2 regions of the Stenotrophomonas sp. 57 genome follow, and region 1 is predicted to be linked to the other one. Evidence: riboswitches for the same ligand, from Rfam matches in the RefSeq annotation. Region 1 holds a riboswitch; the other holds the start of a gene.
The links. Region 1 has a riboswitch for cobalamin ahead of btuB (TonB-dependent vitamin B12 receptor). Riboswitches for the same ligand answer to the same signal wherever they lie in the genome.
Positions count from the first base shown of each region.

Region 2: linked by a shared signal. The riboswitch ahead of QP512_RS01120 (epoxyqueuosine reductase QueH) and the one ahead of btuB (TonB-dependent vitamin B12 receptor) in region 1 are both predicted to bind cobalamin.

Region 1 is NZ_CP127407.1:534,302-546,105, reverse strand. Features, by position in the region: gene QP512_RS02460 (cytochrome c biogenesis protein DipZ) at 1-910, shown strand, start outside; gene msrA (peptide-methionine (S)-S-oxide reductase MsrA) at 925-1,662, shown strand; gene QP512_RS02450 (PLP-dependent aminotransferase family protein) at 1,898-3,349, shown strand; gene bioD (dethiobiotin synthase) at 3,429-4,112, opposite strand; gene QP512_RS02440 (GAF domain-containing protein) at 4,181-4,663, shown strand; gene QP512_RS02435 (TfoX/Sxy family protein) at 4,660-5,022, shown strand; gene QP512_RS02430 (histidine phosphatase family protein) at 5,112-5,690, opposite strand; cobalamin riboswitch at 5,834-6,057, shown strand; gene btuB (TonB-dependent vitamin B12 receptor) at 6,172-8,013, shown strand; gene gph (phosphoglycolate phosphatase) at 8,129-8,797, opposite strand; gene QP512_RS02415 (class I SAM-dependent methyltransferase) at 8,862-9,653, opposite strand; gene QP512_RS02410 (LysR family transcriptional regulator) at 9,650-10,579, opposite strand; gene QP512_RS02405 (NAD(P)H-binding protein) at 10,688-11,326, shown strand; gene QP512_RS02400 (MBL fold metallo-hydrolase) at 11,488-11,804, shown strand, end outside.
Region 2 is NZ_CP127407.1:258,031-269,834, reverse strand. Features, by position in the region: gene QP512_RS01150 (CoA-acylating methylmalonate-semialdehyde dehydrogenase) at 1-1,376, opposite strand, end outside; gene QP512_RS01145 (short-chain fatty acyl-CoA regulator family protein) at 1,491-2,858, shown strand; gene QP512_RS01140 (patatin-like phospholipase family protein) at 3,147-4,994, opposite strand; gene QP512_RS01135 (FAD-binding oxidoreductase) at 5,184-6,590, shown strand; gene QP512_RS01130 (bifunctional nicotinamide-nucleotide adenylyltransferase/Nudix hydroxylase) at 7,010-8,065, shown strand; gene QP512_RS01125 (nicotinate phosphoribosyltransferase) at 8,130-9,539, shown strand; cobalamin riboswitch at 9,681-9,898, shown strand; gene QP512_RS01120 (epoxyqueuosine reductase QueH) at 10,071-10,742, shown strand; gene pncA (bifunctional nicotinamidase/pyrazinamidase) at 10,799-11,425, shown strand; gene purU (formyltetrahydrofolate deformylase) at 11,524-11,804, opposite strand, start outside.

The DNA.
Region 1 (11,804 bases):
TGCACAGCAGCTGCGCGGCAAGGTGGTGCTGGTCGATTTCTGGACGTATTCCTGCATCAACTGCCTGCGCGCGATGCCCTTCGTGCACGAATGGGAACGTCGCTACCGCGACCACGGCCTGGTAGTGATCGGCGTGCACACCCCGGAGTTCGCCTTCGAGCGTGACCCGCGCAATGTCATGAAGGCGGTGCAGCAGCTGAAGGTCGAGTACCCGGTGGCGCTGGACAACCAGTACACGATCTGGCGCGCGTTCAACAATCGCTACTGGCCAGCGCAGTACTTCGTCGATGCACAGGGCAACATCCGCGGCCACCAGTTCGGCGAAGGCAACTACGCGCGTTCGGAACAGGTGATCCGCCGCCTGCTGACCGAAGCGGGCCAGACCCATCTGCCGCCCCCGGCCGACCCCGCCGCAGCGGACCTGCAGGGCGTCGCCGCGCAGGCCGACATGGGCAACCTGCGTTCGCCGGAAACCTACCTGGGCCACGCCCGTGCCGAGCAGTTCGCTTCACCCGGTGGACAACATGCGGATACCGCCTTCGACTACGCGCTGCCCACCACGCTCGCGTTGAACCAGTGGGGCCTGTCCGGGCGCTGGACCGTCACCGACGAGGCTGCGCAGCTGCAGCAGGCCGGTGGCCGCATCGCCTTCCAGTTCCATGCGCGCGACCTTCACCTGGTGCTGGCGCCGGGCCAGGAAGGAAAACCGGTGCGCTTCCGCGTGCTGTTGGATGGCAAGCCGCTGCCGGCTGCCGATGCCGGCAGTGATGTCGGCGCCGATGGCAGCGGCGTGGTCAACGAGCACCGCCTGTACCAGCTGGTGCGCCAACGCGGCACGGTCGGCCCGCACCGCTTCGAGATCGAGTTCCTCGACGCGGGCGTACAGGCCTATGCCTTCACCTTCGGTTGAACCGGGAGGACACGATGAAACTCTCCTTCGAACAGGGCATTGCCGCTGGCGTTGCCGGATTGGTGGCCGCGGCACTCATCGCCGGTGTGCTGTTGGTTGACCACGGCGCCATCGCGGCACCGGTCGACGCCAGCGCGCAGGCCAAGGCGCTGCCAGTACCCAGCGGCGATGCCGCGTTCCGCGATGACGCCACCCACGCCAGCGTGGTGTTTGCCGGTGGCTGCTTCTGGGGCGTGCAGGGCGTTTTCCAGCACGTCAAGGGCGTGAGCAATGCGGTCTCCGGCTACATCGGCGGCAGCGCTGCAAATGCGCGTTACGAACGGGTCAGCAGCGGCCAGACCGGCCATGCCGAGGCGGTGAAGATCGACTACGACCCGCGCCAGGTCAGCTACGGGCAACTGATGCAGGTGTTCTTCTCGGTGGCGCACGACCCGACCCAGCTCAACCGCCAGGGGCCCGACCACGGCAGCCAGTACCGATCGGCGATCTTCACTGACGACGCCCGCCAGCAGGCTGCCAGCCGCGCCTACATCGCCCAGCTCGGCCAGGCCGGCAGCTACCGCGCGCCGATCGTCACCCAGCTGGTCAGCGGCCAGCGCTTCTACCCGGCCGAGAGCTACCACCAGAACTACATGACCAACTACCCGCAGGCGGCCTACATCCGCTACTACGACGCGCCGAAGCTGGCCGCCCTGGCCAGGCAGTTCCCGGCGCTGTACCGGCGCGATGCGGTGCTGGTGCCGATGCGCTGACGGCTTTTCCCCCGAGGCTGATCGGTGCTTGGGCTGCTCTTCTGTAGCGCTGAGCCCACGCTCGGCTGCTGTTGGCGGAAAAGCAGCATGGGCTCGGCTCTACACAAAAAAAAGACGCACGGCCATCCAGCCGTGCGCTTGGAAAGTACCGGCCGTGCCCCGATCAGGCCCAGCCGACACCGCCATGCTAGGCTCGCCATCATCATGGGTACAGCACCAGATGGCGGGATGTTCGATGGATACAGATGACCACAGCGCGATGATCCCTCCCCGCTACCAGCGGCTGTCCGATGAACTGGCCGAGGCCATCCACGGCGGCCGGCTTCCAGTAGGCAGCCGCCTGCCGTCGCTGCGGCAGATGGCATCGCAGCGCCGGCTCAGCCTGAACACGGTGATCGCCGCCTATCGCCAGCTGGAGGATGCCGGGCTGGTGATTCCCCGGCCCAAGGCCGGCTTCGAGGTCGCGCCGCGGCTGTCGGTGCCGGAACGGTCGTTGCGCGATGTGCCCTCCGCGCCCACCGCACCACTGCAGCAGGTACTGATGGCGCGCGTGCTGGAAGCACAGCGCCGCCCGGGCGTGATCGACCTGGCCTTCGCCGGCCCGCGCGGTCGCCAGTTCTACCCCGGCGCGCAGCTCGCCAGGCACACTGCCCAGGTGCTGCGCCACGGCCAGCAGACGGTGGAGACCTACGCGCGCCCGAATGGTTCACCACGGCTGCTGGCGCAGATCGTGCGCCGTGGTCCGCGCATGGGCCTGCACACCCACGCCGAGCGCCTGCTGCTGACCCACGGTGCGATGGAAGCGCTGCAGCTGGCGTTGCGTGCAGTGACCCAACCGGGCGACGCGGTCGGCATCGAAGCGCCGTCCTACTTCAATCTGTACCCGTTGCTGGCCAACCTCGGCCTGCAGGCCATCGAACTGCCCACCCACCCGCAGCACGGCCTGGACGTCGACGCGCTGGATGCGATGCTGGAGCACACGCCACTGGCCGCGCTGGTGGTGATGCCGACCGTGCACAACCCGCTGGGCTGCACCATGCGGACCGCCGACAAGCAACGTCTGGCCGAGCTGGTCAACGCGCGCCAGCTGCCGTTGATCGAGGATGCGGTGTACGCAGAACTGCAGTTCTGCGAGCCGCCGGCGCCCTTGCTGAAGGCGTTTGATCGCGACGGCTGGGTGATGGTCGTCGGCGGCTTCTCCAAGACGCTGGCACCGGATTACCGCGTCGGCTGGCTCGATGGTGGCCGCTTCGCCGAGCGCATCGCGCTGCTGAAGTTCCAGTCCACCGGTGGCGAGCCGCAGCTGCTGGGTGATGCGGTGGCGGCCTATCTGGAAGCCGGCAGCTACGAGCACCATCTGCATCGCATGCGTCGCCTGTATCGCGAACAGGTCGGACGGCTGCGGCAGCTGGTGGCCGAGCACTTCCCGGCCGGCACCCGCGCCACTGAACCGCAGGGTGGATTCCTGCTGTGGCTGGAACTGCCGGGCGTGGATACGCGCGAGCTGTTCGAGCGTGCATTGAACGAGGACATCGTGTTCATGCCCGGCCAAATGTATTCGCGTGGCGCGCGTTACCGCCATTGCCTGCGGCTGTCGTGCTGCCAGACGCTGGACGCGCACGTCATCGGCGCGGTGGAGCGACTGGGCGCGATTGCGCGGGAGCTGGCGGCGCGCCAGCTCCTGTAGAGCCGAGCCTACGCTCGGCTGCCCTTCGCCAATGGTCCCCCACTGAGCCGAGCATGGGCTCGGCTCTACAGTAGGCAGGTCAATCGAGCAGGTGCGTGCTCAGGATCTGGCCATCCGCCCCCGGAAGATTGGGCAGCCGCCCCCAGCACGGCATCGGCAGGCGCTGCTGCAGCGTGGCCACGTTCTCGTCCTGGCGCTGCATCGCCGGGTCGATGTGGTTGCCGATCCAGCCCAGACAGTCCACGCCGCTGGCCTGCAGTGATTGCGCAGTCAGCCGCGCGTGGTTCACGCAGCCCAGCCGCATGCCCACCACCAGCAGCACCGGCAACTGCAGCGCACGCACCAGATCGAGCTGATCCAGCGTGGCCGAAACCGGCGCCAGCCAACCGCCCACGCCCTCCACCACCACCACATCGGCCTGCGCACGCAGTCGTTCGAACGCAGCCACGATCGGCGCCAGTTCAACCTGCACACCATCCTCGGCAGCAGCCAGCTCCGGTGCCAGCGGCTGCCGCAGCGCGTACGGGTTCAGATCCGCGTAGTCCGGCACCGGCCAGCTGGCCGCCTGCAGCGCCAGCGCGTCTTCATTGCGCAGGCCCTGCCCCAGGTCCTCACTGCCGCTGGCCACCGGCTTCATCCCGACCGCGCGCAGCCCGCGCCGGCGCAGCGCATGCAGCAGGGCGGTACTGGTGGCGGTCTTGCCGATCCCGGTATCGGTGCCGGTGACGAACAGGGCGGGCGGCAGCGTGGCGGGCAACGGCATCGAAGGGCTCCAACAGGGCAACAGTGTGTGCATTATCGCCGGCCCGGCGCGCTTGCTAGACTGCAACCATGTTCGCCAATGCCTCGCTCACCGGCAGCAAGCCGGAACAATACGCCCAGCTGCTGGAACAGGCCCGAGGCCTGGTCTACGGCGAGTCCGACCGCATCGCCAACGCGGCCAACCTCTCTGCACTGGTCTACCACGCCCTGCCCGACCTGAACTGGGTGGGCTTCTACCTGTACGACGGCAAGGAACTGGTGGTCGGCCCGTTCCAGGGCCTGCCGGCCTGCGTACGCATCCCGCTGGACAAGGGCGTGTGCGGCGCCGCCGCCACCCAGCGCGTGACCCAGCGCGTGGAGGACGTCGATGCCTTCCCCGGCCATATCGCCTGCGATTCGGCCTCGCGCTCGGAACTGGTGGTGCCGCTGCTGCGTGGTGATGAACTGATCGGCGTGTTCGACATCGACAGCCCGAAGGTCGGCCGCTTCGACGCCGAGGATCAGGCTGGCCTGGAAGCCATCGCCCGCGTGTTCGTCGAGGCGTTGGGATGAGCGCACCGAAGCTGCGCAACATCGGCCCCAAAAGTGCAGCCTGGCTGCGCCAGGTCGGCCTGCGCAGCCGCGACGACCTGGTCGCGATCGGTGCGGTCGGTGCCTTCGTCAAGGTCAAGCGTGCCGGCTTCAAGCCCAGCCTGAACCTGCTGTACTCGCTGGAAGGTGCATTGCTGGACTGCCACTGGCAGGAGCTGAGCGAGCCGCAGCGCGATGCGCTGGTGCAGGACTATGAAGCGCGTATCGCCGCGCATCCGCTGAAGGCGGCCGGCCCGGCCTCGGGCCCGGTGCATGAGCAGCGCTTCGATGCCGGTGATGACGCTGAAGACAGCGTTGACGAGGGCGCGGACGAGGATTGAGCCGCGCCCTTCTGTAGAGGCGAGCCCACGCTCGGCTGGCTTTTCTGATCGAAGTGCAGCCGAGCATGGCTCGGCTCTACCAGAGCAGATCAGGGCTGCTGCAGCTCCAGCAGCTCACCCACCAGCCCGACCTCACCCCGCTCCAGCCACACCCGCAGGCGCGTGCCGTGGTCGATGCGCAGCGCCCAGCAAAGCGACATCGGCAGGCCGCAGACCTGCGACAGCACCATGCGCAGCGGGCCACCGTGGCTGACCACCAGCGTCGGCACCGGGTCATCCTCGTCAAGCAGGCGATCCAGCGCGCGCGCGATGCGCCGCTCGAAATGCCCCCAGCTCTCGCCGTTCGGCGGCGGGAACGCATGCGGATCGGCGTGGAAGGCCGCCACTGCGTCTTCCGGCAGGTCGAACAGCGACTGCCCGTCCCAATCGCCGAAGTCCAGCTCTTCCCATTCCTCGTCTGCTTCCACGTCCAGCCCGCGCGGCGTGGCCAGCGCCATGGCGGTGTGCAGCGCACGCAACCGCGGTGAACTGATCACCCGCCCCCAGGGCTGCGCGGCATAGGCCTCGATCAGTTCCTGCGGCAGGCCAGCCAGTTGCGGAGGGTCGCTGCGGCCATCAAGGTATTCATCACGGCCATTGCCGGCATGGCGGACCAGGTCGAGGATCATGCGTGCGTCCCGGACGGGCAACGCAGGTACAGCGGAAAACGGGCGGACATCGGCAACGGCACCACGGGATCGAGCAACCATTCTAAAGGCACGGCCGAAGCAGTCGAGCAGACGCGACGCAACGGGACTGCCTGCGATGCCGTAGACTGCGCCCACTTCCAGGTGACCTGCGGCCACGGCCGGCAGGTTGAAACGGGAAGCCGGTGACGCGTGATTCCACGCCAGGCCGGCGCTGCCCCCGCAACGGTAAGCACGTCAGTTCCAGGCAACACCGCCACTGTGCCACGGGCATGGGAAGGCGCCTGGACGGTGGCCTCGCGCCACCCGGCGGCAAGCCCGGAGACCGGCCCGGAAGCCTCAGGTCGCGATGCGGTGGGCATGGCGCTGGATGACCGCAGCCCATGCTGCGGCATCGGCGCGTGCCTGCCTTCGCGGCTCCTCCCCTTCGCCACGCGGGCGTGCGTGGCACCTGGAGTCCCCCATGAAGCTGCAGTCCCGAATGCTGTCCCTGGCCGTGCTGGCCGCCCTGCCCGCGCTGGCACAGGCCAACGAGGACACCACCGCGCTCGACCAGATCCTGGTCACCGCTACCCGCACCCCGATTGCCCTGCAGGACAGCATCGCGCCGGCACAGGTGATCGATCGCGCACAGATCGAAGCGAGCCAGGCGACCTCGCTGCAGGAGCTGCTGCGTGGCCGCGCCGGCATCAACCTCACCAATGCCGGCGGGCTCGGCAAGCAGAGCTCGCTGTTCCTGCGCGGTACCAATTCCAGCCACACGGTGGTGCTGGTCGATGGCGTGCGCATCAACAGCGCCGACCTCGGCCTGGCCATGTACCAGGACCTGCCACTGGCGCAGATCGAACGCGTGGAAATCGTGCGCGGCCCGCAGTCGAGCCTGTACGGCGCCGACGCCATCGGTGGCGTGATCCAGATCTTCACCCGCCGCAACCAGGGCGATTTCGCCCCGCATTTCCAGCTTGGCGGTGGCAGCAACGGGCTGCGTGAAGCCAGCGGTGGCATTGGCGGTGGTACCGAGCGCGGCTGGTTCGGTGCCGACATCGCCTACCAGCATTCCGATGGCATCGATGCCTGCCGCGGCTCGGCCACGCTGTTCGCCGGCTGTTTCGCCAACGAGCCCGACCGCGACGGCTACCGCAACCTGTCCAAGAGCCTGCGCGGTGGCTATACCTTCAACGAGAAGTGGAACGTGGAAGGCAGCGCGCTGCGCGCCGACGGCAGGAACCACTACGACGGCTACTACAACTACTCCGAGACCCGCCAGCAGGTGCTGGCCGGCAAGGTGCGCTACACCCCGTCCGAGCGCCTGGCATTCACCGCAAGCGTCGGCCGCAGTGACAACGAGTCGGACAACTTCGGCGACTTCGGTGCACGTGGCAGCGCACAGACCCACCGCGACAGCGCCTCGCTGCAGGGCGATATCGGCGTGGCCGAAGGCCAGCTGCTGAGCGCAGGCGTGGACTGGAGCGAAGACAACCTGGATGGCAGCAGCGCGGGTTACCTCGTCGACAGCCGCCGCAACACCGGCGTATTCGTGCAGTACCAGGGCCGCTTCGGCCGCCACCAGCTGCAGGCCAGCGCGCGCAACGACGACAACCAGCAGTTCGGCAACCACGCCACCGGCAGCGTTGGCTGGGCGATGGAACTGGGCCACGGCCTGCGCGTCAATGCCAGCTATGGCACCGCGTTCAAGGCACCGACCTTCAGCGACCTGTATGACCCGTGGAGCGGCGTGCCGACGTTGAATCCGGAGAAGTCGAAGAGTGCCAACCTGGGTGTTTCGCAGCAGGGCCAGGGCTGGCATTGGGGCCTGGACGTGTATGAAACCCGCGTCGATGATCTGATCACCTACGATGCGGCGACCTTCAGGATGCAGCAGGTGGAGAAGGCCCGCATCCGCGGTGCCGAACTGACCGGTAGCCTGCTGCTGGCCGGCTTCGACATCAACGCCCAGCTGAGCTACACCGACCCGCGCAACCGCACCGGCGGCAGCACCCAGTTCGACAACTGGCTGCCTCGCCGCGCGCAGCAGACCGCGCGCCTGGACATCGACCGCCGCTTCGGCGACTTCCGCGCAGGCCTGACCGTGCAGGGTGCGGGCAAGCGCTACGACGATGCCGCCAATGCGGTGAAGGTGGGAGGTTACGGCACGCTGGATGTGCGCGCCGAGTACGCGCTGACGCCGTCGTGGTCGCTGCTGGCGCGTGCCGCCAACGTGTTCGACCGCAGATATGAGACGGTGGCGTGGTTCAACCAGCCGGGTCGTGAGTACCAGTTGAGCGTGCGTTACCAGCCGAAGTGAAGGAAGGCGCCGGGCATTGCCCGGCGCGTTTTCCATCGACGCATGGCGTCGATCTACTGTAGAGCCGAGCCCATGCTAGGCTCATGCATTCAAGCAGCCGAGCGTGGGCTCGGCTCTACCCCGGGATACCGGCGGTCAGTCCCGGCAGTTCACGCAGGTCATCGATCACCGCCACCGCATGCGCGGTGGCCAGGTCCAGGCCGCGCGGATAGCCGTAGCGCACCAGTGCGATCGGCATGCCGGCATCTTCGGCGGCGCGGTAATCGGTCAACGAATCACCCACCATCAGGCAGGACGCCACCGGCAGCCCGAAGTGCGCTGCGATATGGCGCAGTGGCTCACCGCTGGGCTTGCGCTGCGGCAGTGAATCGCCCCCCAGCACCAGCGCGAACGCATCATCGATACCCAGATACTGCAACAGCGGCGGCACCAGCGCTTCGGGCTTGTTGGTGCAGATGGCCAGCGGAACAGCACGTGCACGCAGCTGCGCCAGTGCTTCGCCCACGCCATCGAACAGGCGCGGGCTGCGCAGCAGGCACTCACGGTAGTGCACCATGAACACCGGCATCACCTCGGCCAGGTCCACCTCGCGGCCGGCGGCCTGCAGCGACTGTTCGACCAGGCGACGCACACCGTCACCGATCCAGCCCAGCACGGTGGCCTCCGGCACGCGCGCCAAGCCGATGTCCTCCAGCGTGCGGTTCAGTGCTTCGGCGATATCGGCAGCGCTGTCGACCAGCGTGCCATCGAGGTCGAATACGACCAGCGGATAGGGATACGACAAGGGACGGCGCCTGTACAACGTGGGGCCGTCCATTGTACGCCGCCCTTTTTCTACTGGATCCGCCTCAGCCGATCCGGCGTGCGCGGGTGGCCAGGAAGGTGGGCAGGTAACGGTCGATCAGGAAGCGCGGCCGCGGCTGCCAGTCTTCCATGAAGCGATCGATGACGAAGCCGGCATCCAGCTGCCCCCCAATCAGTTCGGTCAGGCTGTGGCCGAAGGTCAGCGCGTCACCACGGGCCAGTTTCGCCTCGCGTTCCGCCGATGGCAGATCTTCCAGATCCGAATAGGGAATGGCGTACTGCGGCCGGATCAGGCCCTGTGCATCCAGCTGCGGATCACGCGCGCCGACGAACAGCACCGGGTTGTAGAAACTGGCCATCAGCATCCCGTCGCGCGCCAGCACGCGGCGGCATTCGGTCCACACCGGGCGCACGTCGGGTACGTACAGGTTGGAGATCGGATGGAACACCACGTCGAAGCTGTCGTTGGCGAATACGTGCAGGTCGCGCATGTCGCCCTGCACGGTGCGCAGCTGCAGGCCGTCGCGCGCAGCGACCCTGCGATCCTGTTCCAGCTGCCCGTCGGACAGGTCGAACACGGTGACGTCTGCGCCGGCCGCCGCCAGCACGGGTGCCTGCTGGCCACCGCCCGAGGCCAGGCACAGGATGCGGCGGCCGCGCACATCACCCAGCCAGTCCAGCGGCAGCGCGCGTGGGGTCAGGTGCACCTGCCAACGGCCTTCGCGCGCGGCGGCAATGGTTGAGCTTTCCACCGGGCGCGACCATTCGCGCACTTCGCTGGCCTGGCGGTCCCAGGCAGCACGGTTGTGGTCGATCAAGGCCTGTCCATGGTTCATGTGTTCTCCTTGCCCGGTGGGCGCCAATCCAGATCCTGGAAGGCCGGGCTGGCGAAACACTCGGCCAGGTAGTCCAGGAATCGCCGCATGATAGCGGGCTGCTGGCGCCGTGACGCGTACACGGCATGAATGCCGAGTTCGTCCAGGCTGAATCCGGGCAGCAGTTCGATCAGTTCGCCGGTGCGCAGCAGCGGCGCCACCTGGTAGGTCGGCAGCATGGCGATACCGGCACCGGCCCGCACTGCCTCCAGCAGCAGCGAAGCCTCGTTGGCGCTGATGTTGCCGCCCACCGCCACCGACAGTGAACGGCCATCGCGGTGCAGCTGCCACAGGCTCTTGCCCACGTAGTGATGGGTCAGGCAGTTGTGCGCGGCCAGGTGTTCCGGTGCGGTGGGCGTACCGCGTGCCTGCAGGTAGGACGGCGTCGCGCACAACACCGAGCGACAGGTGGCCAGCCGTCGCGCAATCAGGCTGGGGTCGATCTGGCGGGCGATGCGTACGGCCAGGTCCACGCGCTCTTCCACCAGGTTCACCATGCGGTCGACCAGCAGCAGTTCGATGCGCGCCGCCGGGTGGCGTGCGACGAAACCTGCCACCGCCCGCGCCAGGTGGGCCTGCCCGAACGACACGCTGGCGGTCACCCTCAGCGTGCCGTGCGGCTCGGGATCGTCGCTGGCCAGTTCGCCCTGCAGCGCCTCGCCGATGGCCAGCATCTGCCGGAAGCGCGCCAGCGCCGCCTCGCCGGGGCCGGTCAGGCTGACCCGGCGCGTGGTCCGGTGGAGCAGGCGCGCGCCCAGCCAGCCCTCGACCTCGGCCAGGTAGCGGGAGACCATCGCCCGCGACATGTCCAGCACCTCGGCGGCGGCGGTGAGGCTGCCACGCTCGGCCACCTCGACAAACACGGTCATGGCGGTCAGTCGATCCATCTGCTCGATTCCTGCAACAAACAAGCGCGTTATACGCTGTTTTTCGAGCGACTGCAGCGGCCTAGAGTGGCCCCATTCCCACCCCACACCGCCCCACGGAGTCCTGCCATGAAGATCGCCCTCGTTGGTTCCACCGGCAACATCGGCCGCCAGATCGCCCGCCACGCGCTGGCCAACGGCCACGAACTCACCGTCATCGTGCGCACCGCGCAGGACCTTCCGGCCGAACTGGCCGGTGCCCATCCGGTGATCGCCTCGCTGGATGACCAGGATGCGCTGGTCGCTGCCATCGCCGGCCACGACGTACTGGCCAGTGCCTACGGCCCGCGCCCGGGCGATGACATCGGCCGCGTCGGCGAGGTAGCCGCGCAGTTGGCCGCCGCCGCGCGCAAGGCCGGTGTACCGCGCCTGGTGGTGGTGGGTGGCGCTGGCAGCCTGGAAGTCGCGCCGGGCGTGCAGCTGGTCGATACCCCCACCTTCCCGGAGGCCTACAAGCCGTACGCGCTGGCCCATCGTGAAGCCTTCAATCGCCTGCAGGCGGTGGACGACCTGGACTGGACGTTCTTCTCGCCGGCCGCCGAAATCGGCCCGGGCGAAGAGCGCGGCCAGTACCGCGTGCAGCCCAAGGCCTTCCTGGCCGACGCCAGCGGCCACAGCCGCATCAGCTACGCCGACTACGGCGCGGCGTTCGTCGCCGAGCTGGAAGCGCACCAGTACCCGAAACAGATCATCACGGCAGCCTATTGATCATGGCGTGCGCCGGGGCTGGCCCGGCGCTACCTACCTGTAGAGCCGTAGGCAACGGCAGGAGCCGTTGCCAACGTCGCTTGCGACGGCCCGTACGGGGCCGGGCAAGGACGCCCGGCATAGCCCACGCTCGGCTCCCCATCCGACACAAGGAATTCCCCATGCGCACCGCTGCCCTGCTGCTTCCCCTCGCGCTGGCCGCCAGTTTCACCAGTGCTCCGCTGATGGCCGCGTCGGCCACCCCGGCGCCGGCCACGGCAACGAAATCCCAGCTGCACCTGCAGACCTTCCATCCCGGCCCGCAGGCCATGTTCTCGGTGTCCTCGGTACTGATCGAAGGCCGCCACGACGCGATCCTGGTCGATGCGCAGTTCGGCGCCAGCGACGCGCGCAAGCTGGTCGAGCTGATCCGCGCCAGCGGCAAGCAGCTGACCACGATCTACATCAGCCACGGCGATCCGGACTACTACTTCGGCCT
Region 2 (11,804 bases), 280 kb from region 1:
TTGGACGCGCGCGAACCGGTGAACGAGAACAGCGGCACCGGCACCGGGATCGGCACGTTGATGCCGACCTGGCCGACGTCGATGTCTTCCTGGAACTTGCGCGCGGCCGCGCCGGACTGGGTGAACAGTGCGGTGCCGTTGCCGTTCGGGTTGCTGTTGACCATCGCGATGGCGTCTTCCAGTGTTTCCGCTTCGAGGATGACCAGCACCGGCCCGAAGATTTCTTCCTGGTAGATGCGCATGTCGGTGGTGACACCGGCAAAGATGGTCGGGCCGACGAAGTTGCCCTTCTCGAAGCCATCGACCTGCGGGTTGCGGCCATCGAGCACCAGCTGGGCGCCCTGCTCCACGCCCGAGGCGATCAGGCCTTCGACGCGCTCGCGGGCGCTGCAGGAAATGACCGGGCCGACGTCGGTGCCGGACACGGTGCCGCCGCTGACCTTCAGGGTCTTGGCCTTGGTCACCAGGTCCTGCACCCAGTTGCGCGCTTCACCGACCAGCACCAGGGTGGAGGCCGCCATGCAGCGCTGGCCGGCCGCACCGAAGGCGGCGCCGACCATCGCATTGAGGGTCTGTTCCTTGTTGGCGTCCGGCAGCACCACGGCGTGGTTCTTGGCGCCCATCATGCACTGCACGCGCTTGCCGGCCAGCGAGGCGCGGTTGTAGACGTGGGTGCCGACGCGGGTGGAACCGACGAACGACACGGCCTTGATGTCCGGGTGGTCGCAGATCGCGTTGACCACTTCCTCGCCACCGTGGACGACGTTCAGCACGCCCTTCGGAATGCCGGCTTCCAGCGCCAGCTCGACCAGGCGCATGGTCACCATCGGGTCCTGCTCGGACGGCTTGAGGATGAAAGTGTTGCCGGTGGCGATGGCCATCGGGAACATCCACAGCGGAATCATCGCCGGGAAGTTGAACGGGGTGATGCCGGCGCACACGCCCAGCGGCTGCATGATGGTGTAGGTATCGACGCCATTGGCCACGTTGTTGGCCAGCTCGCCCAGCTGCAGGTTGCCGATGGCGGCGGCGTGCTCGACCACTTCCAGGCCGCGGAACACATCGCCTTCGGCGTCGGGCAGGGTCTTGCCCTGTTCGGCGGTGAGGATGTGGGCCAGCTCGCTCATGTTCTCGCGGATCAGCTGCTGGTACTTCAGGAAGATGCGCGCGCGGGTGCCGATCGGGGTCTTGCGCCAGGTCTTGAAGGCTTCCTTGGCGGCAGCGACGGCGGCATCCACTTCGCCGGTGGTGGCGAACGGCACCTGGGCCAGCACGTCCTGGGTGGCCGGATTGATCACGTCCTGCCAGTGGGAGGTGGCCGATTCGATGAACTGGCCATCGATCAGCATGCGGATACGGGGCGCTGCAACAGTCATGACGACAATCCCACGGGCTCGAAAGATGCTTGGCATTATTCACAGCACCCACCTCGATTTCCGGGCTGAATCCGCTTAATCTGGCCAACACGACAGACGATTCATGTTAATTCTGTGAATTATTCAGCCCCCCAGCGACAACTTGGCCTGCGCCTGCTCCGGCTGCGCGAGCAGCGCGGCTACAGCCAGGTGGACCTGGCCCGCGCCTTGGGCCTGTCGGCTAGTTACCTGAACCAGATCGAGCGCAACAAGCGCCCACTCACCCCGGCCGTGCAGAAGAAGCTGGGCGAGGTACTGGGCGATGTTTCCGCCCTGTTCGACGAAGATGAGCCCGCTGCGTTGCAGGAGTCGCTGGGCGAGACCTTGCGCGACCTGGGTCTGGCCGATGTCAGTGCCACCGAGCTGCGGGCGCTGGCCGGCAATCTGCCGCAGGTCAGCCGCGCCCTGCTGGATCTGCACCGCCGCCACCTGGCGCTGCGTGAGCATGCCGCCGCCCTGGAGTTCCAGCTGGGTGAACCCGGCGCCGGCAGCATCCTGCCCGCCGGTGACCAGGTGCGTGAGTTCTTCAACCGCATGCACAACCACATCCCCGAGCTGGATGAGCTGGCCGAACGCCTGTTCGCCGAGTGGGGGCTGTCGCCCGGCCACGTGGCGCCGCGGCTGCGCCAGCTGCTGGCCGACCGCCACGGCGTACTGGTGGAAGTGGCCGCGCTGCAGGCCGGGCGCGAGAAACGCCAGTACGATGCCGCTGCACGGCGGCTGTGGCTGCCGGACTACCTGGAGCCGGGCCAGCAGGCATTCCAGATGGCCGCCGAACTGGCCCTGCACGGCTACCTGCCGCAGATCGATGCGGTGGTGGCACGTGCTGGCTTCACCGATGACGCACGCATCGCTCAGGCCCGCATCGGTCTGTCGAACTATTTCGCTGGTGCCCTGGTGATGCCGTACATGCGCTTCCTGCGTGCGGCCGAGGCCAGCAGCTACGACATCGAACTGCTGGCGCACCAGTTCGGCGTCGGCTTCGAGGCGGTCTGCCACCGGCTGAGCACGCTGGCACGGCGCAGCGCGCCCGGGCTGCCGTTCTTCTTCATCCGCGTGGACCGCGCGGGCAATGTGTCCAAGCGCCATTCGGCCACCGACTTCCACTTCTCGCAGGTGGGTGGCTCATGCCCGCTGTGGATCGTCTATGAGGCATTCAACCAGCCCGGACGCATCCTCACCCAGACTGCGCGCATGCCCGATGGCCGCCGCCATTTCTGGCTGGCACGGCAGGTCAGCAGCGGCCCGGTCGGGCATGGCCAGCCGCGCAAGACCTTCGCGGTGGCGCTGGGCTGCGACCTGCAGCATGCCGAGCGGCTGGTGTATTCGCTGGGGTTGGACGTGCAGAGCCCGGGCAATTCGGTGTCGATCGGGCCGGGCTGCCGGGTGTGCCCGCGCGAGGACTGCATGCAGCGCGCGTTCGCGCAGTTGCCGGGGAGGTAGGGGGGGGCGGCAGGGCTGCGCCCTGCACCTGCTTCAATCCAAGGCAACAGCAAAAGCAACAGCGGGCTTTCTGTGGGATGGCGGGGTGGGTCCGGTAGCGGGGGACGCCGTAGACCCGTCCTTGGGGCTTGGCCGCGGCATCCATGCCGCGGACACCCCCGCCACCGGACCCACCCCGCCTTCGACAGATCTCCGCGAGCTGTCAACACGGCATCCTTTGCTGCTGTGGGTAGGTGTCGACCTTGGTCGACACGCTTGATCCACGCCACGCGTGGATCTGCTACCCGGTCAGTAGATCGGCGTGACCTTCATCTGCGGCAGCGGGCGCGGTGCGCCGTCGGTGAGGTCGGGGCCGAGGTCCTCCCAGCTGCGACCCTGTTCGACCATCAAGCCCCATAGCTGCTGCGAGGCCAGCCGCTTGTCTTCCGAGCCCAGCTTGTACGAGGGCGGAGACGGTTCACCGCGGGCAACCATCGAGTACGCCGCACGATAGGCCAGCACCTGCTGCGCCGGGTCATCGGTGCGCGATACCTCCAGCGTGTAACGCTGATAGGCCGACGCCAGGTTGCGCCAGCGGATCCAGTAGTGGTTCTCGAACGAGAACGAACAGAAGCGCGCACCAGCCAGGCTGCCCTTGTCAGCGATGCGGGTGAGCACCTCCTGTGGCATGTCCAGGTTCATGCCACCTTCGTCGCCCTGCAGGCTGACGTGCACGATGCGGTCGCGGTAGCCCGGCGCGCGTGCCTGCAGCAGATCGCGCCAGTTCTGCATGGTCGCCACCACCGCGAACAGGAAGCGCCCCAGCTCGGCGGCTGCCAGCGGTGTGGCGATCGACTGGTAGGTGCGCTGCCAGCCGTGGCGGTTCTCCGTGGGCAGGAACACCGCGTGTTCCAGCGACTGGCGGCCACCGCTGCCTTGGCTCACCGCTTCGGCGTGCTGCGGGTAGACCAGATTGATGGCGAAGGTCGGCCAGCGTGGCAGGGCGGCGTCGAACAGATGAATAGGGAAGTTGCTGCTGATGCCTCCATCGGAGAACCAGCAGATGCGGAACGCGGTGATTACCGGGCCGCAGGTCTGCCCGGCGCTGGTCAGCCCTTCCATGCTGTCGGCCACGTTGTGCTCGGGGTCGGCCGCAGGTGCGGTGGGTTCGCAGCGGCGCTCGCGGCGCGAGGGCTCGTGCAGTGGCACCGCGCTGATCAGCAGCGGGAAGCTCAGGCTCATGCGTGTGGCCACCAGCACCGGCAGCTGCGGGCCCGGCGGCAGGTGGTAGTACTGCCGCCCTTCCACCTCCAGCGGCGGCCCGGCCTGTGTCACCAGCCACTGCACCACGCTGGCCGGGAACAGCTGCTCGAATTCCTCGCGCAGGAACCAGAACTGCGCGCCGCCCAGCGGCAGCGTACGCGGCTCGTTGTGCGACACGCAGGTGGTGATCATCTGCAGGCTGATCGCATGCGGGCTGTCCGGCTCGCCGGCATAGCGCGGCGCGTCGTGCAGGTCGGCGAAAGTGAGCGGTGCATCCAGCGGCTTGCCGGACAATTGCTGCAGGCATTCGTGCAGCCACTCGGTCAGTGCCGGCGTGCGTGCATCGCGGCCGAGTCCACTGCACAGGCCCAGCAGATTGCGTCTCGCCACGCGTGCCACACGCAGCGCGGCACCGGCCACACCCGCACCATACGCACACAGCAGCGACGGCAGCAGCGTGGCGGCCACGCCGCTCCAACCACCGCCCCACCAGCCGAGGCCCAGCAGCAGCGCCAGCGACACCAGCACTTCCAGCGGCGCGATCTCGAACACGGCAACGGCCAGGCACAGCAATTTGTGCGGCAGGCTGGCATTGCCGGTCAGCACCACCAGCAGCCGATAGGCCGCGCGTGCGCCGCGTGCGGGCTGGAACAGGCTGTAGATGAAGCCGCGCCGCGACAGCTGCGCCGATACCGCCGACAACCCACCATAGCCGGCATCGCCAGGCAGATGTTCGCCGGCCTGCTGGCGGCGATCACCACACGCTGCCGCAGCCGCCACCGCCGCAGCGATGGCGCCGGCCGAAGTGCCGCCGATGCTCTTGAACCGATACTCGCGCGCCAGCGCCAGTACCGCATTGGGGTACACGATGCCGCTGGTGATGCCGCCTTTCATGACCAGATCGCAGTACTTGTCTGCCACTACCCTGCCCCCGCTGACTGTGCCTGAGATGCCACCCGACGCTACGGATGCAGTATGACGCGAAGGCTTCTCACAGCCTGAGAACCCACCCACGGAAGGGCCACTGGCCGCTCCCGCCGTGCCGGGGCACACTGCACCCAGGACACTCATGCAGGGATTGCCATGACCACCCGTCGCGCGTTCATCGCAGGCTGTGCCGCCGCCACTGCCGCCACTGCCTGTACCCGGCGCGGCACGGCCGTGGCCAACGACATCAGCCAGCTGGAGCCTACCGACGTGGCCGCGGTGCGGGCCGTTGCCGACACGGCCGACCTGCAGGCCGCCCTGCAGCAGCACCGGGGCATGGTCTGCGTGGCCGGCGGCCGCTACAGCATGGGCGGGCAGACCAGTGCGGCCGGCGCCCTGCAGCTGGACCTGACGCCGAGCCACCGCCTGCTGTGGCTGGACGTCGCGCGCAAGGCGGTGCGCGTGCAGGCCGGCATGCGCTGGCGCACGCTGCAGGAATGGCTGGACCCGCACAACCTGTCGGTGAAGGTGATGCAGAGCTTCAGCAATTTCACCGTCGGTGGTTCGGTGTCGGTGAACTGCCATGGCCGCTACGTCGGCAGCGGCAGCATCGCCTCCACCGTGCGTGCGCTGCAGGTGGTGCTGCGGTCCGGCGAGGTGGTCGAGACCTCGCGCACGCAGCACCCGGAGCTGTTCGCCGCCGTCATCGGTGGCTATGGCCTGATCGGCGTGGTCAGCGAAGTCGAGCTGGACCTGGCCGGCAACGACCGCATGGCGCGGCACATGGAGCGGGTGGCGCTGGCCGATTACCCGCAGTGGTTCCGCGAGAACGTGGCGTCGCGCAGCGATGCGTTGATGCACAACGCCGACCTCATTCCGCCGCGTTTCGATGCACCGGTGACCGTGACCTGGCGGCGCAGCACGGCAGCGCTGACCGACACCCGGCGCCTGATACCGGTGGGTGCGAGCTATGCCCACGAGCAGAACATGATCTGGGCCGTCACCGAACTGCCCGGCGGCCCGCAGCTGCGCGAGAGCTCAGTGGTGAAGCAGCAGATTGCCAAAGCGCGCGTGATCCATCGCAACCTGGAAGCGAGCCTGGACGTGGCCGCGCTGGAACCACGCACGCGCGCGATGTCGACCTACCTGCTGCAGGAATACTTCATCCCCGTGCGCAGCTTCCAGGCCTTCGCCACGCGCATGGCCGCGATCCTGCAGCACCATCGCGTGGATGCATTGAACGTATCGATCCGCCACGCGCCGGCGGATACGACCGCCTTGATGACGTGGGCAAACGAAGAAGTGTTCTGCTTCGTGCTGTACCACAAGCAGCGCCGTCACCCGTGGGGCGACACGATGTCCACGCGCTGGACCCGCGCATTGATCGACGCCGCAGTGGAAAGCGGCGGGCGGTACTACCTGCCCTACCGCCCGCACGCCACACGCGACCAGTTCCAGCGCGCGTACCCGCAGTGGAATGCGTTCGTTGAACGAAAGCGCCAGTACGACCCGGAGATGCAGCTGGTGAACCACCTCTGGCAGCGCTACCTCGCAGCGCCCTAGCAATGGGGTCAGAGCCGGTTGCGTTGCAACGGGATCCGACCCCGTGCCGTTCCGACAGACCGCAGAAATCTGTCGAAGGCGGGGTGGGGCCGGTTGAGGGGGCGTGAGCCGCATGGGCCCGAGGCATGCCTCTCTCGGGTTGGGCAGGACGCCCAACCCCGGTCTTGCGGTGCGCGCAGGACAGCGCACACAAGCAAGCGGCGACCGAGCTTACAGGGACGTACTTGCAGCGTCCCCCTCAACCGGACCCACCCCGCCAACCCGCGGAATCCCAGCTTCTGAAGTTGACGTTGACGTGCCTCGGCAGGTGCAGGGCGCAGCCCTGCCGGCAACCCACAACACTTGACCCCCACAACCATCGGCGTAGCATCAGCACCAAGCCAAGGGACAGACCCGCGGCTGCCACAACGACATGAGGGATTCTCATGGAATTCGACTATCTCGTATTCATCGGGCGTTTCGAGCCCTTCCACAACGGCCACGCCGCCGTTGCCCGCCTGGCCCTGAGCCGGACCCGCAAGCTGATCTTCCTGGTCGGTTCTGCCGATACCCCCCGCAGTCTGCGCAATCCCTGGACCGTGGCCGAACGTGCCGTGATGATCCAGGCCGCCCTCGATGGCCACACCGACCGCCTGCTGATCCGCCCGCTGCGCGACCACCTCTACAACGAGGCCCAGTGGATCGCCAACGTGCAGCGCCAGGTGGCCGAGGCCCTGCGCAACGACGGCGCCGCCGCCGATGCCAAGGTCGGCCTGATCGGCATGGACAAGGACGCCTCCAGCTACTACCTGCGCGAATTCCCGCAGTGGCCGCTGGTGGACGTGCAGCACACCGCCACCCTGTCGGCCACCGAGCTACGGCGCTACCTGTTCGAAGCCGGCGACGTCGACTTCCACGGTGCGCTGCTGATGCTGCGTGGCAATGTGCCGGCACCGGTGTACGACATGCTTGAGGCCTTCCGGAAGAGCGCGCCCGCGTATGGCCAGCTGGTGGCCGAGTACCGCTTCATCGAACAGTACAAGGCCGCCTGGAAGGACGCGCCCTACGCGCCCACCTTCGTCACTACCGATGCGGTGGTGGTGCATTCGGGCCACGTGCTGCTGGTGCGTCGCCGCTCGGAGCCCGGCAAGGGGCTGTGGGCGCTGCCCGGTGGCTTCGTCGGCCAGGACCAGAGCCTGCTCGACAGCTGCCTGCGCGAACTGCGCGAAGAGACCCGGCTGAAGATTCCGCTGCCGGTGCTGAAGGGCTCACTGAAGAGCCAGCAGGTGTTCGACCACCCCGACCGCAGCCAGCGCGGCCGCACCATCACCCACGGTTTCCACTTCGAATTCCCGGCCGGTGAACTGCCGGCGGTGCGCGGCGGCGACGACGCCGACAAGGCGCGCTGGATTCCGGTGAGTGAAGCACTGGAGATGGGCCCGCAGCTGTTCGAAGACCACCTGCACATCCTGGAGTATTTCCTCGGCCGCGGCTGACAGGCCCGGCCTCCCCACTGGCGGATAGACCGCTGGTGTCACTCGACGCGAAGGAGCTTCCGTCATGCACTACCTCGATAATCTTCTCCTCAACACCGACAGCTACAAGGCCAGCCACTGGCTGCAGTACCCGCCGGGTACCGATGCCACCTTCTTCTATGTTGAATCGCGTGGCGGCCTGCACGACCGCACGGTGTTCTTCGGCCTGCAGGCGATCCTCAAGGACGCCCTGGCACGGCCGGTCACCCACGCCGACATCGACGACGCCGCTGCGGTATTCGCCGCCCATGGCGAACCCTTCAACGAGGCCGGCTGGCGCGATATCGTCGACCGTCTCGGCGGCCATCTGCCGGTCCGCATCCGCGCCGTGCCCGAGGGCAGCGTGGTGCCTACCCACCAGGCATTGATGACCATTGAATCGACCGATCCCGCCGCGTTCTGGGTCCCGTCGTATCTGGAAACGCTGCTGCTGCGCGTGTGGTACCCGGTCACCGTGGCCACCATCAGCTGGCATGCACGGCAGACCATCGCCGGCTTCCTGCAGCAGACCAGCGACGACCCGCAGGGCCAGCTGCCGTTCAAGCTGCATGACTTCGGTGCGCGCGGTGTCTCGAGCCTGGAATCGGCCGCGCTGGGCGGTGCCGCGCACCTGGTCAACTTCCTCGGCACCGATACGGTCTCGGCGCTGTGCCTGGCGCGCGCGCACTATCACGCGCCGATGGCGGGCTATTCGATTCCCGCCGCCGAGCACAGCACCATCACCAGCTGGGGCCGCGAGCGCGAGGTGGACGCCTACCGCAACATGCTGCGCCAGTTCGGCAAGCCCGGTGCGATCGTCGCGGTGGTGTCGGACAGCTATGACATCTACCGCGCGATCAGCGAGCACTGGGGCACGACGCTGCGTGATGAAGTGATCGCCTCGGGCGCCACCCTGGTCATCCGCCCCGACTCGGGCGACCCGGTGGAGGTGGTTTCCGAAAGCCTGCGCCGGCTGGACGAGGCCTTTGGCCACACGATCAACGGCAAGGGCTACCGCGTGCTCAACCACGTGCGGCTGATCCAGGGCGATGGCATCAACCCGGATACGATCTGCGCCATCCTGCAACGCATCACCGACGACGGCTACGCCGCCGACAACATAGCCTTCGGCATGGGTGGCGCGCTGCTGCAGCGGCTGGACCGCGATACGCAGAAGTTCGCACTGAAGTGCTCGGCAGCGCGGGTCGAGGGTGAGTGGATTGACGTCTACAAGGACCCGGTCACCGACGCCGGCAAGACCAGCAAGCGTGGCCGCATGCGCCTGCTGCGGCGCCTGGATGATGGCAGCCTGCATACGGTGCCACTGCCGGCCAGCGGTGACGAAACGCTGCCGTCGGGATTCGAGGATGCGATGGTGACCGTGTGGGAGAACGGCCGCCTGCTGCACGACCAGCGGCTGGACGACATCCGCGCGCGTGCGGCGGCGGGACGTTGAAGGCATGTCCCGCCCGGGGTCAGAGCCCGCTGCGTGGCAGCGGGATCCGACCCCTTCCTTCCGCCGGGATCGGATCCCGTTGCAGCGCAACGGGCTCTGCCCCCCCTTGACCCTGGCCAGCAACCCGTCCACCGTGGGCGCGCCGAAGGTATCCCTCCAGGCGTTCACGCGCGGGGAGGGATTTAAACGGGAATCCGGTGAAGGCGCCTCACGCGCCCATTCCGGAGCTGCCCCGCAGCGGTGAATGGAAACGAATCCTGCCAACAGCACTGGGCTCGCGCCTGGGAAGCGGCAGGTAGTAGGTGGGCTTCGGCCCGTGTCCATCAGCCCGAATACCGGCCCCGGCCGGGGGACACGACCGTCCCCTGATTCGACCTGGACTCTCCGCGGGGAGGGTGCCGGGGCCGCCGCTGTCCTGCGCGTGCAGGCGAGGCGGCCGCGCGCGTCCTTTTCACGGTATCCGGCCAGACCCGTTTCCCCGCCCGATGCATGGGCCACCGCCGTTGCCGGCGGTCCATGCGGTACCCGACGATGACCGAGCTACAACGCCCCGCCCTCACACTGCCCGCCGACGGCAAGCGCCTGCTGCTGCATTCGTGCTGCGCACCCTGCTCCGGCGAAGTGATGGAGGCGATCACCGCCTCCGGGATCGACTACGCGATCTTCTTCTACAACCCCAACATCCACCCGGTGAAGGAATACGAGCTGCGCAAGCAGGAGAACATCCGCTTCGCCGAGCAGCACGGCATTCCGTTCATCGACTGCGACTACGACACCGACAACTGGTTCAGCCGTGCGCGCGGCATGGAGAACGAACCCGAGCGCGGCATCCGCTGCACGATGTGCTTCGACATGCGCTTCGAGCGCACCGCCCTGTACGCGCACGAACACGGTTACGACACCATCAGTTCTTCGCTGGGCATCTCGCGCTGGAAGAACATGGCGCAGATCAACGACTGCGGCATCCGTGCCGCGTCGCGCTATGAGGGCCTGCAGTACTGGGACTACAACTGGCGCAAGGGCGGCGGTGCCAGCCGCATGATCGAGATCAGCAAGCGCGAGCAGTTCTACCAGCAGGAGTACTGCGGCTGCGTGTATTCGCTGCGCGATGCCAACCGCCATCGCCGCGAGAACGGCCGGGAGCGGATCAAGATCGGCCTGCTGTACTACGGGCAGGACGCTGGGACGCCGCAGGGCGATTGACCTGTGCCGCCGGGGCGGCCACGCTGGTCGCCCCTTTGCGTTGTAGTGGACCTGCCATGACCGCCCTGCCCGCCGACGTCGCCCTGCTGGTGATCGACCTGCAGCCAGACTTCATGCCCGGTGGCGCGCTGGCCTGCGACCAGGGCGATGCCCTGGTGGCACCCATTGCAGGGCTGCTGGCGCAGCGCCGCTATCGCACGGTGGTGGCCACCCAGGACTGGCACCCCGCCGACCACGCCTCATTCGCCAGCCAGCACCCCGGCAAGCGTCCGTTTGAGACCATCCTGCTGCACGCACAGCCACAGACCCTGTGGCCCGACCATTGCGTGCAGGGCAGCGACGGCGCCGCGCTGCACCCGGGCGTGGACTGGACCGCCGCCGACCTGATCCTGCGCAAAGGCACGCGCCCGCAGGTGGATTCATACAGCGCCTTCCGCGAGAACCACGGTCCCGATGGCGAGCGCCCGGCGACCGGCCTGGCCGGCTGGCTGCACGAGCGCCGCATCCGCGAAGTGCACATGTGCGGCCTGGCCCGCGACTACTGCGTGCTGTGGAGCGCGCAGGACGCAGTGAAGTCCGGCTTCCGGGTGAAGTTCCTGTGGGAGCTGACCCGACCGGTGACCGACGCCAACGATGCGATGGTGCGCGAGGCGCTGGGCAAAGCAGGGATCGCGATCATCTGAGTTGCCCTGTAGAGCCGAGCCATGCTCGGCTCATCCGTCAGATGCACGGCCTTGGGCCGAAGTGCAGCCGAGCATGCCTCGGCTCTACAGAAGGGCTCCTACCGGAATACGACGGTGCGGTGCCCGTTGAGCAGGATGCGGTGCTCCACATGGCGGCGAACCGCGCGTGCCAGCACCAGCGATTCGGTATCACTTCCCAGCCGCACCAGTTCGCGCGGTGCCATCGCGTGGTCCACGCGGGCCACGTCCTGTTCGATGATCGGGCCTTCGTCCAGATCCTCGGTGACGTAGTGCGCGGTGGCACCGATGATCTTGACCCCGCGCGCGTGCGCCTGGTGATACGGCTGCGCGCCCTTGAAGCTGGGCAGGAAGCTGTGGT